Linked DNA regions of Phytohabitans houttuyneae. The protein of the gene in region 1 interacts with the protein of each later gene in a pairwise test. Links are inferred from orthologs where the notes say so. Each region holds a gene or a part of one and is shown on either strand. Other genes may lie near its edges.

What was found.
Region 2: the proteins of Phou_RS20790 (region 1) and def interact in binary tests that used the Escherichia coli proteins (3 or more experiments, as listed by UniProt). The link is inferred for Phytohabitans houttuyneae from one-to-one orthologs.

What each region holds. Positions count from the first base shown.
Region 1 is NZ_BLPF01000001.1:4,492,711-4,501,210, forward strand. What follows is about bases 3,877-6,707. They hold Phou_RS20790 (aspartate-semialdehyde dehydrogenase), read left to right. Parts: upstream 3,877-4,678; coding sequence 4,679-5,737; downstream 5,738-6,707. Other genes in these bases: Phou_RS20785 (aspartate kinase), read left to right, coding at 3,877-4,676; Phou_RS20795 (class I SAM-dependent methyltransferase family protein), read right to left, coding at 5,767-6,399; Phou_RS20800 (vWA domain-containing protein), read left to right, coding at 6,626-6,707. Outside these bases: leuA (2-isopropylmalate synthase), read right to left, coding at 1-1,655; Phou_RS20775 (nitroreductase family protein), read right to left, coding at 1,800-2,348; Phou_RS20780 (hypothetical protein), read right to left, coding at 2,425-3,198; more of Phou_RS20785, read left to right, coding at 3,411-3,876; more of Phou_RS20800, read left to right, coding at 6,708-8,500.
Region 2 is NZ_BLPF01000003.1:109,184-117,582, forward strand. What follows is about bases 1-2,730. They hold def (peptide deformylase), read left to right. Parts: upstream 1-981; coding sequence 982-1,479; downstream 1,480-2,730. Other genes in these bases: Phou_RS35500 (ABC transporter permease), read right to left, coding at 1,672-2,730. Also shown: more of Phou_RS35500, read right to left, coding at 2,731-4,224; Phou_RS35505 (ABC transporter ATP-binding protein), read right to left, coding at 4,226-4,996; Phou_RS35510 (response regulator), read right to left, coding at 5,429-6,103; Phou_RS35515 (sensor histidine kinase), read right to left, coding at 6,120-7,355; Phou_RS35520 (RecB family exonuclease), read right to left, coding at 7,484-8,399. UniProt on the Escherichia coli protein: Removes the formyl group from the N-terminal Met of newly synthesized proteins. Requires at least a dipeptide for an efficient rate of reaction. N-terminal L-methionine is a prerequisite for activity but the enzyme has broad specificity at other positions.

The DNA.
Region 1 (8,500 bases):
CCGTCCACTTCGCACTCCACGTACGCCGCGGCCTGCGCGTCGCCGCCGGCGGACATCGCGTGCTCGGCGTAGTCAAGGACCCGTACCTGGATGTCGACGGTCTGCAGTGCGTTGACGAACGCGTTGATCGGGCCGTTGCCGATCGCGACCAGCGAGCGCCGCTCGTCGCGGAAGGTGACATCGGCCTCGATCTCGACCTTGCCCTCCACAGTGGACGTCGCGTACGTGTGCAGGCCCAGCGCCGGCTGCTCCTGGTGGTCGACCAGGTACTCCGTCGCGAAGATGCCCCACATGCGGCCGGGCTCGACCTCGCCGCCCTCGGCGTCGGTGAACTGCTGCACCACACCGGAGAACTCGATCTGCAGACGCCGCGGCAGGTCGAGGTGGTGCTCCTCCTTCATGATGTACGCCACGCCGCCCTTGCCGGACTGCGAGTTGACCCGGATGACCGCCTCGTAGCTGCGGCCCAGGTCCTTGGGGTCGATCGGCAGGTAGGGCACCGCCCACTCGTGCTTGTCGATCGTGACGCCCGCGGCCGCGGCGTCGACGGCCAGCGCGTCGAAGCCCTTCTTGATCGCGTCCTGGTGCGAGCCGGAGAAAGCGGTGTAGACCAGGTCGCCGGCGTACGGGTGGCGCTCGTGGACGGGCAGCTGGTTGCAGTACTCGACGGTCCGCTTGATCTCGTCGATCTCGCTGAAGTCGATCTGCGGGTCGATGCCCTGCGAAAACAGGTTGAGGCCCAGCGTCACCAGGTCGACGTTGCCGGTGCGCTCGCCGTTGCCGAACAGGCATCCCTCGATGCGGTCGGCGCCGGCCAGCAGGCCCAGCTCGGCGGCGGCCACACCGGTGCCCCGGTCGTTGTGCGGGTGCAGGCTCAGCACCACGCTGTTGCGCCGGGGCAGGTTGCGGTGCATCCACTCGATCGAGTCGGCGTACACGTTCGGCGTGGCCATCTCGACGGTGGCCGGCAGGTTGATGATCAGCGGGCGGTCCGGCGTCGGGTCGACGGCGTCGATCACCGCGCTGCAGATCTCCAGCGCGTAGTCCAGCTCGGTGCCGGTGTACGACTCCGGCGAGTACTCGTAGAAGATCTCGGTGTCCGGGGTGTGGATCTCCGCGTACTTCTGGCACATCCGCGCGCCGTCTACCGCGATCGCGGTGATGCCCGCGCGGTCCAGGCCGAAGACGACACGGCGCTGGAGCGTGGAGGTCGAGTTGTAGAAGTGCACGATGGCGCGCTTGGCGCCGCGCAGCGACTCGAACGTGCGGTCGATCAGGTGCTCGCGGCACTGGGTCAGCACCTGGATCGTCACGTCTTCGGGGATCAGGTCCTGCTCGATCAGCTGCCGCACGAACTCGAAGTCCGTCTGGCTCGCCGAGGGGAACCCGACTTCGATCTCCTTGTACCCCATCTGCACCAGCAGCTGGAACATCCGCCGCTTGCGCTCAGGGGACATCGGGTCGATCAGGGCCTGGTTGCCGTCGCGGAGGTCGACAGCACACCAGCGGGGCGATACCTCGACGCGGCGGGTGGGCCACTGGCGGTCCGGCAGCTCGATGGCGAACTGCTGGTGATACGGCTGGTATCGCTGGTAGGGCATGCGGCTGGGCCGCTGCCGCGCGATCGGGTCCTGGTCTTGAATGCCGGCAGTCATGGAAATGCGCTCCTGTGGGAGTCATGGGCGGATGGGTCCGGGCAACAAGCCGGCGCACACGCCAAACTCCGCGACGAGGTGCCGGCCTAGAGGGCCTCGTCGCGGCGGCGAAGAAGGAGCGCCTGCCACATGACAAACGACACTCTAGGTGATCGGCGCCTGGTTTACCAACAGCTCGGCCACCGGGAGGCGCGTACGCAGCGCCGTCTCCCAGACCCGCAGGTCCGGCGGGAGCATGGCCGGGTCGCCCAGCCGGCCGACCGCGATCACGACCGATGGGCGCAGGTCGTCGGGCATTTCGAGGTCGGAGCGGAGGCCGTCGACATCGAAGTCCGCGATCTGGTGGACGTGCAGCCGGAGCGCTGTCGCCTGGACCGTGAGATGCGCCACGGCCTGACCCAGGTCGTACGCCGCGTAGGGCAGCGTCGCCTGATCCAGGTGAGCGGCGACGAACAGCGCCGAAGCGTTGCCCGCCCAGTGCTGGCGGCCGGCCGCGAGGTTTTCCAAGATCCGCTTGTAGATCTCTTCGTCACGCCGGCCGACGGCGAACCGCCACGGCTGGCTGTTCGCGAAGGATGGCGCCCACCGGGCGGCCTCAATCAGCGAGCTGACATCGTCGTCGGACAGCACGGCGACCGGGTCGAAGGCAAGCGGGCTCCACCGGGTCGCGAGCAAGGGGTGTAGCTCGGACATGGCGCCGAGTGTGCCGTATCGGACGGTCCGTCACCACTCGGGGGTCACCCGGCGTGTCCGGTGATCCACTCAGAGTTCACGCGGACGGGGTCGCCGAGGGGGTCGCAGTGGGCGTCGGCGGGGCGGCCATACCCAGCGGTTCCTGGGCCACCACCGGGCCGGGCAGCGTGATAGCGGGCGGAGCGCCGGAAGGTGCGCCGGCGAGCAGGAGCGTGCCGAAGCTCACCGTCGCGCCGGTGAGCGTGCCATCCGGCGCATAGCAGTAGATACCGGCATCCAGTGGGGCATCGACCGATGCGGTGGTGGTGTCGACGGAGAAGCACGCGCCGCTCGCGCCGGGCAGTGGCTGGGCGGTCGAGACGGACAGCGGCGCGGTGCGGTCCGTGAGGACCTCCCGCCAGTCGGTGAACGGGTGCTGCACCCGCGGGTCGATGCCCCGGTCGAGCGCGCCGTCCGGGTCGGCCACCCGGACGCAGGCCGGCTGTACCGGCCGCTCGGCCGAGGGGAGGGCGCATTGGAACAGGCCGTCGGCGTTCTGCGCCATCGAGACGTCGGCGGTACCGCCGAGCGCGCCGAGCGGCACGTCGACCCGCCAGCTGCCGTCGGTCGCCGTGGTCAGCACCACCGTGCGGTCGGTGCGACCCGGCGCGGACCAGGTGTAGAGCGCGGTGACCTTGCGGTCCTGCGCGGCCGCCGCGAGACCGGCCAGCTGCACGCGAGCGTCCGGCGCACCGGTGGGCGCGGCGCTGGTCGGCGTCTCCGCCTCTGGCGCCGGCTCGTCCGAGCCGCACGCGGTCAGGGCGACGAGCCCGAGGAGCGCCGCGAGACCGGCGATTCCGCGCGTATACACATTCACATTCTCTTGTCCTGGACCGGGTGAAGCGGATGACACGCCGGGCGCCGGCGCGCCCTCCCACGCCTGTGCTCGGCCGGATGCTGGGATCGCGTGTTCGGGTCGTCACAGGGCGCCGGTAACCTGGTGTCGTCTTACGTGGCGCCGCCGGCCTCGGACCGGCGGCGTTGGCACGTTGAGCTGGCGATGTGGAAAGGAGCGAGACTGCCGTGGCACTCGTCGTGCAGAAGTACGGCGGTTCGTCGGTCTCGGACGCGGAGCGGATCAAGCGAGTCGCGGAGCGGATCGTGGCCAGCCGCAAGGCGGGTGACGATGTCGTCGTGGTCGTCTCGGCGATGGGTGACACGACCGACGAGCTGCTCGACCTCGCCCATCAGGTGAGTCCCGTCCCGGCCGGTCGCGAGCTCGACATGCTGTTGACCTCCGGCGAGCGCATCTCCATGGCGCTGCTCGCCATGGCGATCCACAACCTCGGCTTCGAGGCCCGGTCCTACACGGGCTCGCAGGCTGGCGTGATCACCACCTCGGTGCACGGCAAGGCGCGGATCATCGACGTGACGCCGGGCCGGCTGCGCGGTGCGCTCGACGAGGGCGCGATCGCCATCGTGGCCGGGTTCCAGGGCGTCTCGCAGGACACCAAGGACATCACCACGCTCGGGCGCGGCGGCTCCGACACCACCGCGGTGGCGCTGGCCGCGGCCCTGCGGGCGGACGTCTGCGAGATCTACACAGACGTCGACGGCGTGTTCACGGCAGACCCCCGAATAGTTGCCAACGCTCGTCACATCAAGCAGATCACGTACGAAGAGATGCTGGAACTGGCCGCGTGCGGTGCGAAGGTGTTGCACTTGCGCAGCGTGGAGTACGCGCGTCGGGCGGGACTGCCGATCCACGTGCGCTCCTCGTATTCGCAGAACACCGGCACCATGGTCACCGGATCGATGGAGGACCTTCCCGTGGAGCAAGCACTGATCACCGGGGTCGCTCACGACCGCAGCGAGGCGAAGATCACTATCGTCGCCGTTCCGGACGAGCCGGGCGCGGCGGCCCACATCTTCGAGACGGTCGCCGACGCCGAGACCAATATCGACATGATCGTGCAGAACGTCTCCACCGAGGGCACCGGCCGCACGGACATCTCCTTCACCCTGCCGAAGGCGGACGGGCCGACCGCGATGGCCGCGCTCAGCAAGGTGCAGGAAAAGGTCAAGTTCAAGGGTCTGCTGTACGACGACCACGTCGGCAAGGTCTCGCTGGTCGGCGCCGGTATGCGCTCGCATCCTGGTGTGGCCGCCAAGTTCTTCGCGTCGCTCGGCGAGGCGGGCGTCAACATCGAAATGATCTCCACATCGGAGATCCGGGTTTCCGTCGTCTGCCGCGACACCGACCTGGACGCCGCCGTGCGCGCTGTGCACGCCGCGTTCGACCTGGGTGGTGCGGAGGAAGCGGTCGTGTACGCGGGGACGGGGAGGTAGGCATGCCGATGCCCACGCTCGCCGTCGTCGGCGCCACCGGTGCTGTCGGTACCGTCATGTGTGATCTGCTCTCCTCCCGCCGCAACGTGTGGGGCGAGATCCGCGTCGTCGCCTCGGCCCGTTCGGCCGGCCGCAAGGTGCAGTGCCGCGGCGAGGAGCTGACCGTCCAGGCCCTCGCGCCCGAGGTGTTCGACGGTGTCGACGTGGCGATGTTCGACGTGCCCGACGAGATCTCCGCGGAGTGGGCGCCTATCGCGGTGTCGCGGGGCGCTGTCGCGGTGGACAACTCCGGCGCCTTCCGGATGGACAGGGACGTGCCGCTGGTCGTCCCCGAGATCAACCCGGAGCAGCTGCGCAACAGGCCGAAGGGCATCATCGCCAACGCCAACTGCACCACGCTCGCGATGATCGTGGCCGTCGCGCCCCTCCACCGTGAGTACGGGCTGCGCGAGCTCGTCCTCGCCTCGTACCAGGCGGTTTCCGGAGCCGGCCAGGTCGGCGTGGACACGCTGCACGACCAGCTCACGAAGATCGCCGGCGACCGGGTGCTCGGCTCCCGCCCCGGCAACGTGCGGCAGGCCGTCGGCGACGACCTCGGCCCGTTTCCCGCCCCCCTCGCGTTGAACGTCGTGCCGTGGGCCGGCTCGCTCAAGGAGGCCGGCTGGTCCTCCGAGGAGCTGAAGATCCGCAACGAGTCCCGCAAGATCCTCGGCCTGCCCGACCTCAAGGTCTCCGCCACCTGCGTCCGCGTGCCGGTGGTGACCGGGCACTCGGTGGCGGTGCACGCGGTCTTCGGCACCGAGGTCGACGCCGAAAGCGCCCGCGAGGCACTGCGCAACGCGCCCGGCGTGATCCTGGTCGACGACCCGGCGGCGGGCGAGTTTCCGATGCCGATCGACGCGGTGGGCACCGACCCTTCGTGGGTGGGGCGGCTGCGCCGCTCGATGGACGACCCGCGCGCGCTCGACCTCTTCGTCACCGGCGACAACCTGCGCAAGGGCGCCGCGCTCAACACCGCACAGATCGCTGAGCTGCTCGCCGCCGAGCTGGCCGGTCGCTGATCAGCTCGCCCGGCGGGCACGCCGGACGCTCACGCCTGAAACGTGAACATCCGTTTGCCCAGGGGCAGCTCCGTGGTGGGCCCGCTGTAGACGTGCACGCCCGCGCCGTATCCGGCGCTGCCGTCCGCGACCCAGGCCGGCTTGAATCCGGCGGCCTCGAACCACTCGCAGATCGCCGGGACGAGGTCGGGCTCTTCGCGGTGCCGGGTCCAGATGACGGTACCGCCGGTTACGCAGAAGCCGGGCAGCATCGCGATCGTGCGGCGGATGTCGTCGTCGCTGACGTTTCCGAAGATGCCGCACGCCAGTACCAGATCGGCCGGGACGACCCCCGCGTAGTTGCCGGTGTCCGCGGCGTCGCCGGTGACGACCTCGATGCCGGCAAGCCCACCTTGCTGGGCGGACGTGCGGGCCACCTCCGCGTTGTGCGGGTCGAGCTCGACGAGGCGGCCGACGACATCATGGCGGCGCGGGTGGTCGACGAGCGCGCCGAGCAGGTCACGACCCTGGCCGGCGCAGAGGCTCACGACGCGGATCGGGCCCGGCGGGCGGGCGTCGAGGACGGTCGCGATCTGCTGCCGGACCATCGCGAGCCGCCGGGACAGCGAGGACGCCGGGTCCTCGTACGCCTCATGCCACTGGACCCAGTCCTGCCCTGCCATACCACGACCCTAGGGCCTTTCCCGCGTCGGCGTCGGAGGGCGCCCCGCGTGGCGGGCCATTCGTCGAGATTTCACCCAATATTTGGACTTGATCAGCGTCAATAGCGGTATTCGCCGCGCCGCGGCCGGTTGCGATATTGGGCTATCGTTTGCGGCGATGTTTCCGCTGTTGCCGGGTGGTGACATCGGTCGATCATGATCGCGGCCCAGTGGAGAGGAGCAGTGGGTGCCTTCCGACCCGCCGCCTCCGCTGAAGCGAGCCCTCTATTTGCTCGCCGGGGTCCTGGCGACCGTCGCGGTCACGATTTCCACGGGAACGCCGTCCAACCCGTTCCGATGGGTTGCCCTGATCATCGGCGCGCTGATTCTGGTCCTTTCCACGACCGGCTTTGTCAGTGCCGGTAAGCCGCGTTCCAAAGACCGGCAGCGGCCCCGCCTGCGGATCCGGCGGACGGTCGTGCTGGCCGGGCTCGCCGTGCTGATCACCGGGACGCTCGTGTGGGCGGTAGGCCCACGCGCGGCCGGCTGGGCCGAGGCGGCCGGCGTCTGGTGGTCCGGCTGCGACCACCCCACGATGGTGCGCGTGCTCGCGACGCCGGAAGGTGTGGAGTCGACCCGCTACCTCGTGGAGGAGTACCAGCGGCACACGGCCGGCGATCACCACGGCTGCCCGACCGCGCGGATGTACGTCTACTCCGAGCCGCCCGACGAGGCGCGCGAGCGGCTCCTCAGCGGCTGGCCCAATGTGGACGGTGGGGCGTACCCGCGTCCCGACCTGTGGCTGCCGGACTCCACCCTGCACGTGAGCGAGGCTCTCGCCGGTTCCACCGACAGCCTCGTCGGGGTGACCACGACGGTGGTGGCCTCCTCCCCGATCGTCCTTGCCGTGCCCGCCGGCGAGGCGGCGCGCGAGGTCGACGGCGCGCGCCACGGCCGGACCTGGTCTGAGCTGCTCGCGATGGCGGGCGAGCACGGGTGGGGCATCGCCCGCCCCGACCCGGTCGCCTCGACCGTGGGCCGGCTCGCCACCGTCGCCCTCTTCACCGGCGAGAGCCGCCCCGACAAGCTCGCGCCACTCTCCCGCGCGCGGGCCGTCGAGCAGCAGCTCACCCGAGGGCTCGACGAAGGTCACTACACGCTCGGCACCGAGTCGAGCCTGCTGTGCCAGCACCGCCGGGAGGGCGCGTCACCGACCGCGGTGATCGTCGCCGAGCAGGCGATGGTGCGGTTCAACCAGGGCGCCGCGCTCGGCGGGCGGTGCACCTCCGCCGGCGGCGCTCTGCCCGAGGAGCAGATCCTGACCGCGTTCTACCCGGCCGACACGTTCACGCTGGACCATCCGGTGGTGGCGATCCGGTGGGCAGACACGTCGACCGCGCAGCGGGAGGCGACGGACGCGTTCACGGCCTGGCTGCGGTCGCCCCAGGGACGCGCGGTGCTCCTGACCGCCGGTCTCCGTCCACAGCGGACGACGATCAGCGATCCGGTGAGCACACGCTTCGGCGCGGTATCCGGTCTTGGCTCGACCCTCAAGGCGCGCGCCCTGCCGGCCCGGCAGACCGTCGAAGCCGTGCTGGCGGCCCAGCGCCAGGCGGCCCGCCACAGCCGCGTCTTGCTGGTGCTCGACGCCTCCGGTTCGATGGGACTCGCGGTGCCCGGCGCGGGCGCGACCCGCTTCGCCGTGGCGGCCGCGGGCGCGCAGACCGCACTGTCCTATTTGGGGGAACGTGACGAGTTCGGCCTCTGGGTCTACCCCGGCTCGCCGGGTGCTGTGCGTCCCCTCGTGCCGATCGGCCCGGCCGGCCCAGCCGCCCGCCGCGCCGCCGCCCGAGCGCTCGGCACCGTACGCCCTGCCGGCCCCACGCCGCTCGACCAGGCGGTCAAGCAGGCCGTGCGGGCGGTCGGCACGAGCGACGACACCCGCGGCGCCGCGGTGGTGATCCTCACCGACGGCCAGGACCAGGATCCATCCCTCACCGAGGGCGCGCTGCGGGATGAGGCACGCGATCGGCGGGTACGTGTCTTCGTCGTCGCGGTCGGCGCTGCGAGCTGCTCCCGCCAGGGGCTGGCCGACCTCGCCGACGGCACGGGCGGGGCCTGC
Region 2 (8,399 bases), on another replicon or contig:
TCCGGTCCGGTTTATGGCGAATCCCGGGGTGGCGGCGGGTGGCAGCTGGGCCGGTGGCGCTCCAGCTGGACGCCCGCGGCGCACGCCGACGCGGTGCGCGCGGTGCGGGGCGCGATCGCCCGGGGCGACGTCTACCAGGTGAACGTCGTAGGGCACGCCGCCGCCCCCTACTTCGGTGACCCCTGCCCGCGCTGCGGCGGCTGGCCGGGCTGCGCGGCGCGCGGTACGCGGGCGTGCTCACCGGCGCCGGCTGGGCGATCGGCTGCGCGTCACCGGAGACGCTGGTGGAGGTCTCCGGCGGCCGCGTGGTGACCCGGCCGATCAAGGGCACGCGCGCGGCGACCGCCGCCGGGCGGCGCGAACTGCTCGAGTCGGCCAAAGAGCGCGCCGAGCACATCATGATCGTCGACCTGGAGCGCAACGACCTGGCCCGGATCGCGCGCACGGGCTCGGTGCGGGTCGACGACCTGTACGCGATCCGGCGCTGGTGCGACCTCTGGCAGGCCGAGTCCACCGTCTCCGCCGAGCCGGCACCCGGCCTCGGCCTCGCCGACCTCCTTCGCGCGGTGTGCCCCGGCGGCTCGGTGACCGGCGCACCCAAACTGGCCGCGCTCGGCGAGATCGCCGCGCTGGAGCCGGTCGGCCGCGGCGCGAGCATGGGCGCGCTCGGCTGGGTCGGCCACGACCGGATCGACCTGGGACTGACCATCCGCACCGCCGCCGCCGACGGCGAACGCCTGCACCTGTGGGCCGGCGGCGGCATCACCTGGGGCAGCGACCCCGAGGCCGAGGTCGACGAGGCGGCCGCGAAGGCCGCACCCCTCCGCGCCGCCCTGGCCGGCGAGGCCTGACCCGCGCTTGGCCCCGGGCCGGCAGCGTCCAGACCGCGAGACCCCGCCCCGCTCGCGCGGGCCTCGTGGAACGGTGGCGCGACACGAGCGGGGAAGGCGGGCGGGTAAGGAACCGGATAGCCTGACGGCCATGACGATGCGGCCCATCCGGCTGCTGGGCGACGCGGTCCTGCGTACGCCGGCCGAACCGATCACCTCCTTCGACACCGAGCTGCACGCGCTCGTCACCGACCTCATGGACACGCTGCTCGGCGCGCCCGGGCGGGCCGGGGTCGCGGCGACCCAGATCGGGGTCAGCGCGCGCGTGTTCGTCTACGACGCGGACGGCGAGGTGGGCCACGTGGTCAACCCGACGATCGAGCTGTCGGAAGAGATGCAGGACGGTGACGAGGGCTGCCTGTCGATCCCCGAGCTGTACTTCCCGACGCCGCGCGCCATGTTCGCGACCGTGCGGGGCTTCGACCAGTACGGCGCGCCGCTGACCATCAGCGGGAGCGGCTTCCTCGCGCGCGCACTGCAGCACGAGACCGACCACCTCGACGGCAAGCTCTACATCGACACGCTCCGCGGCGACACCCGCCGGCAGGCGCTGCGGGACATCCGCGCCGCCGCGTGGTCGCGCCGCTAGCGCAAGATCTTTCAAACCGGGATCCGAGCTACCGCGATGCCCGTCGTGGTCCGGACCGTTCCTCCCGGGGCCTCACCGTCCGCGTCTCAAACCCGCGCCGGCTCTGCGGCCCGCGGGGAGCGCGGTCGGCCTCGGGCATAAACGCCCGATGGGGGCGGCCCGCCCGAGCCGCCCCCATCTGTCCCCCGTGGGCTATTCGTGTGCGATGGCGCCGAGCACGTTCAGGCGCGCGGCGCGGATCGCGGGCAGGATCGCGGCGACCACTCCAACGATCGCTGCCACGACCACGGCAAGCCCCATCTGGGACCAGGGAAGGACGAGTTCGGTGATGCCGTCGTCCTTGAGGGCGCGGACCACCGCGGCGCCGAGACCCGTGCCGACCACGACGCCCAGGATCGCCCCGAACATCGAGATCACCACCGCCTCGACCGTGATCATGCGCATCGTCTGCGCGCGGCGCAGGCCGATCGCGCGGAGCAGGCCCAGCTCGCGGGTCCGCTCCAGCACCGACAGCGCGAGCGTGTTGACGATGCCCAGCACCGCGATCAGGATCGCCAGTGCCAGCAGGATCTGGATCATCGTGAGGATCTGGTCGAACCCGCTGGTCTGCTGCTCGATGAACTTGCTCCGGTCGGCCACCGACACCTCGGGGCTGTTTGCGAGCAGCTTGTCGACCTGCGGCTCCACCTGTGCGACGGTCGCGCCCTGGCTCAGCTGGATGTACCCCTGCGTCGGCTGCGGGATCGCGAAGTCCTTGGTCGCCTGCACCGGCAGCACGAAGCCGCCGTACAGATCGGACTCCTTGTAGATCCCAGACAGCGTGTACGTGTGCGCGTCACCCCGGGACAGCTGCACCGTCAGGCGCGAGCCCACCGACAGGCCCTTGTCCGTCGCGGTGCCCGAGTCGACGAGCACCTGGTCGGCGCCGAGCGAGTCGATGCTCCCGGACGACGGCTCGGCCCGGTACACGTCCTTCAGCGCGGCGATGTCGGTGACGGCGGTGAGGTACTCCTTGTCGCCGTTGACCGTGCCGAGGTCCGCGTACGTGCCGGTCGCCGCCTTCACCCCCGGGATCGCCTTGGCCTCGTCGAGCACCGCCGGGTCGAAGCTCGGCGGGCGCGGACCGCTCTGCGCGCCGGAGATGACGAGGTCGGCGTTGATGGTGTCCTCGGCGAGCTTGGTGATGCTCGACTTCGCCGAGCCGAGCAGCACCGTGACGCCGGTGACCAGAGCGATGCCCACCATCAGCGCGGCCGCCGTGATGGCGGTGCGCCGCGGGTTGCGGCCGGAGTTGAGGCGGCCCAGCTTGCCCGGCACCGACCACGAGAAGATGCGGCCGAGCAGGCCCACCACCGGCCTGCTCACCAGCGGGGTCAGCAGCGCCACGCCGATGAACGTGACCAGCACACCGCCCAGGATCGTCCACAGTGTCCAGTCGTCGCCGGCCTTGCCGCTGAGCCCGAGCGCGAGCAGCGCGCCGCCCGCGGCGCCGACGATGGCGCCCCACACGGTGACCTTCGTGAGTGGACGGTCGGGCGTCGCGACCTCCTGCATCGCGGCGACCGGCGGGATGCGCGACGCGCGCAGCGCCGGCAGGACCGCGGCGACCACCGTCACCAGCAGGCCGACCACGAAGGAGCTGATGACCGCGGCGGCCGGCACACCGACCGACGCCATCTCCAGCCCGCCGCCGATGCTGCCGAACACGAACGCCAGCAGCGCGCCCACGCCGACGCCCGCGCCGAGGCCGAGCACCGAGGCGACAAGGCCGATCACCACCGCCTCGATGAGCACCGAGCCGACCATCTGCCTTCGGCTCGCGCCGACCGCGCGCATCAGCGCCAGCTCCCGCGTCCGCTGCGCCACGATGATCGAGAACGTGTTGAGGATCAGGAAGATGCCGACGAACAAAGCCACGCCGGCGAAGCCGAGCAGGATGTTGTTGAAGAAGCTCAGCCCTTCCTTGAGCGAGCCGGACGCCTCGTCGGCGAGCTGCTTGCCGGTCTTCACCTCGTACCCGCTGCCGAGCTGGGCGGCGATGTCGTCGCGCAGCTTCTCGTGCGAGACGCCGTCGGCGGCCTTGACGGTGATCTGGTTCCACACGCCGCTCTCGCCGAGCATCAGCTTCTGCGCCACCGGTGGCGTGAACTCCACCTGCTGCACGCCGCCGAGGCTGTCGCGGTCGCCGCTGTACCCGAAGATGCCGACGATCGTGAAGTCCTGGCGCGGCTCGCGCGTGAGCACGCCCACCTTGTCGCCCACCTTCACCTTGCCGGCGTCGGCGAGCGTCTTGTTGATGGCAATCTCGTTGTCGGCGGTGGGGCCGCGCCCGTCGCGCAGCTCGATGAGCCCGTCGTCAGGGTTCCAGCTCTCGCCCAGCTGCGGCGGGCCGAACGAGGTGACCACCTTGCCGTTGTCGCCGATGAGCCGGGCGCCGTCGGTCGAGACGTAGCCGGTGACCTTTGCCACACCGGGCACCGCCGCGACCTTGTCCACAGTGGAGGCGGGGAACGGCGCCGCCGCCTCCTCGCCCTCGAACTCGCTGACGTTCACCTTGGGCTTGGCGGCAACGCCGACGTCGGTCTGCGAGTAGGCCGTGGAGAAGACCGCGTCGAAGGAGCGGCCGAGCGTGTCGGTGAGCACGAACGCACCCGACACGAACATCACGCCCAGCACGACCGCCAGCCCCGACAACACCAGCCGGAGCTTGCGGGCGAGCAGGCTTTTCATCGTGGCGCGGAACATGTCAGGCCGCCGCCTCACCGGTGAGGACGTCCAGGCGCTTCATCGTGTCGAGCACCGACTCGGGCGTCGGCTCGTAGAGCTCGGAGACGATCGAGCCGTCGGCGAGGAAGACGACGCGGTCCGCGTACGACGCGGCGACCGGGTCGTGGGTCACCATGACGATCGTCTGCCCGTACTCCCGGACGGAGCGCTGCAGGAACGCGAGCACCTCGGCGCCGGAGCGGGAGTCGAGGTTGCCGGTCGGCTCGTCCGCGAAGACCACCTCGGGGCGGGACACGAGCGCGCGGGCGCACGCCACGCGCTGCTGCTGGCCGCCGGAGAGCTGGGAGGGGCGGTGGCCGAGCCGGTCGCCGAGCCCCACCGTGGCGATCACCGTGTCGAACCAATCCTGGTCCGGCTTGCGCCCGGCGATCGACAGCGGCAGCAGGATGTTTTCCTTGGCCGACAGCGTGGGCAGCAGGTTGAACTGCTGGAAGATGAAGCCAACCTTGTCGCGGCGCAGCTTGGTCAGGCCGGCGTCGCCGAGCCCGGTGACGACCGTCTCGCCGATCGCGACCTGGCCGCGTGTCACCGAGTCGAGCCCCGCCAGGCAGTGCATCAGCGTGGACTTGCCGGACCCGGACGGGCCCATGATCGCGGTGAACCGGCCCCGCTCGAACTCCGCGCTGACCCCCCGCAGCGCGACCACCTGGGCCTCACCCGAGCCATACACCTTCCACACGTCGGTGGCACGGGCCGCCACATGGGTGTCGCGGGCTACCGTCGTCGTCACTGTTTCCCCCTCGTTGCGATCCTCGTCCGGGCGGAACCCGGGCGCAGGGAAGCTGGTCCGGCCGGACGCTTGGACCGGCCGGCAGCATCCATGTTCGGGGCCGCGGAGCGCGGAATCGTCCGCCCCCGGGGGAACTCCAAACCCACCTTTGGATGCGGGCCGTCCCCGATGCGCGCTCAGGGTTGCCCCTGACACGTGCGATGCGGGCCATGCCCAAACACCGCACCGCGGGGTTGCCCCTGAGCGCGCTCGCACATATGGCCTCTGGCGAGGCCATCCCCCGAATGCCGCTGAGCCTGATGATTCGCTCGCTCATGTCGGAACCCACGCTAGGACACGAAAAGGCCCGCGCCGTCGTGCTTGCGGAGACTCTTCGGGTACGACCGGCGTGGTGCACGGCGGTGCCGGCGTCCCCCTGGAGGAGTACGCGCCCTAGGCGCCGGGGCGGACGAGACCCGTCTCGTAGGCGAGCACGACCGCCTGCACGCGGTCGCGGAGGCCGAGCTTCGTGAGCACGTGCCCCACGTGTGTCTTGATTGTGGTCTCGCTCACCGAGAGCGCGCCGGCGATCTCCGCATTGGACAGCCCGCGCGCCACCTGGATGAGCACCTCGCGCTCCCGCTCGGTCAGCGAGTCCAGCGCCTTCGGCGGGGTGGAGGAGGGGTCGGGCAGGCTGTCCGCGAACCGGTCCAGCAGCCGCTTGAGGATCCGCGGCGCCACCACCGCCTCGCCGGCCGCCACCGTGCGGATCGCGGTCACCAGGTCTTCGGCGGGCACGTCCTTGGCCAGGAAGCCGCTCGCGCCGGCGCGCAGCGCGCCCACCACGTACTCGTCGAGGTCGAAGGTCGTGAGGATGAGGACCCGCACCGGCAGGCGGGCGTCGACGATCGCGCGGGTCGCGGCCACCCCGTCGAGGCGGGGCATGCGGATGTCCATCAGCACCACGTCGGGCAGCAGCCGGCGGGCCAGGTCGACCGCCTCGGAGCCGTCACCGGCCTCGCCGACGATGTCCAGGTCGTCCTCGGCGCCCAGCACCATGCGGAACCCGGTCCGCAGCAGTGGCTGGTCGTCGGCGAGCAGGATCCGCACCGGCCGTTCCTGAGTCACGCTGGTCCCCCCTGGTTCACGACTGTTCCATCGGGATCTTCGCGTACACCCGGAAGCCGCCGCCCGGCCGGGGCCCGGTGCGCAACGTACCGCCGTACAGCGCGACCCGCTCGCGCATGCCGACGAGCCCGTGGCCCACGGCCTGGTCGGAGCCGGGCGCGGGGCCGCGGCCGGTGTCGAAGACCTCGACGATCAGCCAGTACACGCCGAAGCTGAGCCGCACGTGCGCGGTCGCGTTGCCGGCGTGCTTGAGCGCGTTGGTGAGCGCCTCCTGCACGATCCGGAAGATCGCGAGGGCCACCCCGGAGTCGAGCGGGCCGGGCGTGCCGTCGACCCGGAGCGCGACCGGCAGCCCCGCCTCGCGCACCTGCTCCACCAGCGCCTCGATACCGGCAAGGCCCGGCTGCGGGGACAGCTCGGCGGCCGGCTCGGCGTCGGTGCGCAGCACGTCGAGCAGGCGGCGCATCTCGCGCAGCGTGGCCCGGCTGGTGTCCTCGATGGTGGCGAGCGCCTCGTCGGCCGCGTCGGCGTCGCGCTTCAGCACGCGGCGGGCGCCGGTCGCCAGTACCCCCATCACGCTGACGTGGTGGGCGACCATGTCGTGGAGCTCGCGCGCGATGCGGCGGCGCTCGTCGCCGACGGCCTGCTCGGCCAGGGCCCGCTGGTTTTGCTCGGCGGCCCGGGCCCGCTCCTCCAGGGCGAGGATCGAGGTGCGGCGGGCGTGCACGGTGCGCCCGACGAGGAAGCACACCATGGCCATGAGGCCGTTGAGGAACGCGATGTAGAAGGCCGACATGTCGGTGGGGCGCAGGTCGGCCGGCGTGACCGCGTTGAGCAGGAAGACCGGCAGCCACAGCAGGGCCGCGGTCGGTGCCGCGCGCCGCAGGGGGAACTCGGCCGCGACGGTGTACGTGACCAGCAGGATCGCGATCACCATCGTGAGCGGCTGGTGCCGGGTGACGATCGAGGAGGCGAGCGAGGCGAGCACGACCCACACGGCCGTCCAGGTGGCGACCCGGCGCAGCACCAGCGCCACGCACCCGGCGAGGCTCCAGCCGATGGTCGCCGACCAGCCCGCCGTGCGCATGTCCGGCGGCCCGAACGCGGTGAGCACCATCTCCACCAGGACCACGGCGACGGCCAGCAGCGCGTCGAACCCGAGGGCGCGCCGCCCGGCCGGCTCCAGGCGCAGCCGCTCGCGCCAGCCGTCCACCAGGGAGCGGCCGACGGTCGGAGCGTCCGCACGAGCCATGCCTACCCCGCTCCGCCGTCGTGCGCGGCGTCCGTGGCCTCGCACCTGCATCCAACGAAGACGCTGCGCCGCGCTTCGCGCTGCTCCACGTCTCCGCCGGGGCCCGCTCTCCCGCTCATGTATGGAAGTTATCCGCTGCGGGACGCTTCTCCTTCGTCGCCCGCGGTGAGCCGGTCATCCTCCTGTGGGATGAGGGCACCGTCGACCGCCTGCTCCTCGCGCTCGGGGAACGGCGGCGGAGTGCCGCCGAAGGCCGGGCAGAGCGACTGGTGGCTGCACCAGTCGCAGAGCCGGCTCGGCTTGGGGCGGAAGTCGCGCTCCGCGGTGGCCCGGTCGATCGCCTGCCACAGCGCGAGCAGCGTGCGCTCGAAGCGCACCAGCTCCTCGGGGTCGGGCGCGTAGTCGCAGATCTCGCGGTCGCGCAGGTAGAGCAGGCGCAGGATGCGCGGCACGACGCCCCGCGTGCGCCACAGCACGAGCGCGTAGAACTTGAGCTGGAAGAGCGCCCGCGCCTCGAACGCCTCGCGCGGCGCGCCTCCGGTCTTGTAGTCGACCACCCGCAGGTCGCCGGCGGGGGAGACGTCGAGGCGGTCCACGTATCCCCGGATGAGCAGCCGCTCGTCGACCACCGCGGAGATCAGGCTCTCCCGCTCGGCCGGCTCCAGCCGGCTCGGGTCCTCGACCGCGAAGTAGCCCTCCAGCAGCTCGCCGGCCGATGCCAGGAACGCCTCCCGCTCGGTGTCGGTCAGCAGGTCGCCCAGCGGCGGCGCCTCATCGACCAGCCGCTCCCACTGCGGGGTGACGAGGCCGGTCGCGGCGGCGTGGGTGCGCTCGCCCGGCGGCAGGTCGAACAGCCGCTCCAGCACCGCGTGGACCAGCGTGCCCCGGGCCTGGTCGCGGGTGGGCTGCTCGGGCAGCCGGTCGATCGTGCGAAACCGGTAGAGCAGGGGACATGTCTTGAAGTCGGCCGCCCGGGAGGGGGAGAGGCTCGGCAGCACCGGCTCCTGGGCGACCTCGCCCACATCCCCGACCTCGCCCAGCTCC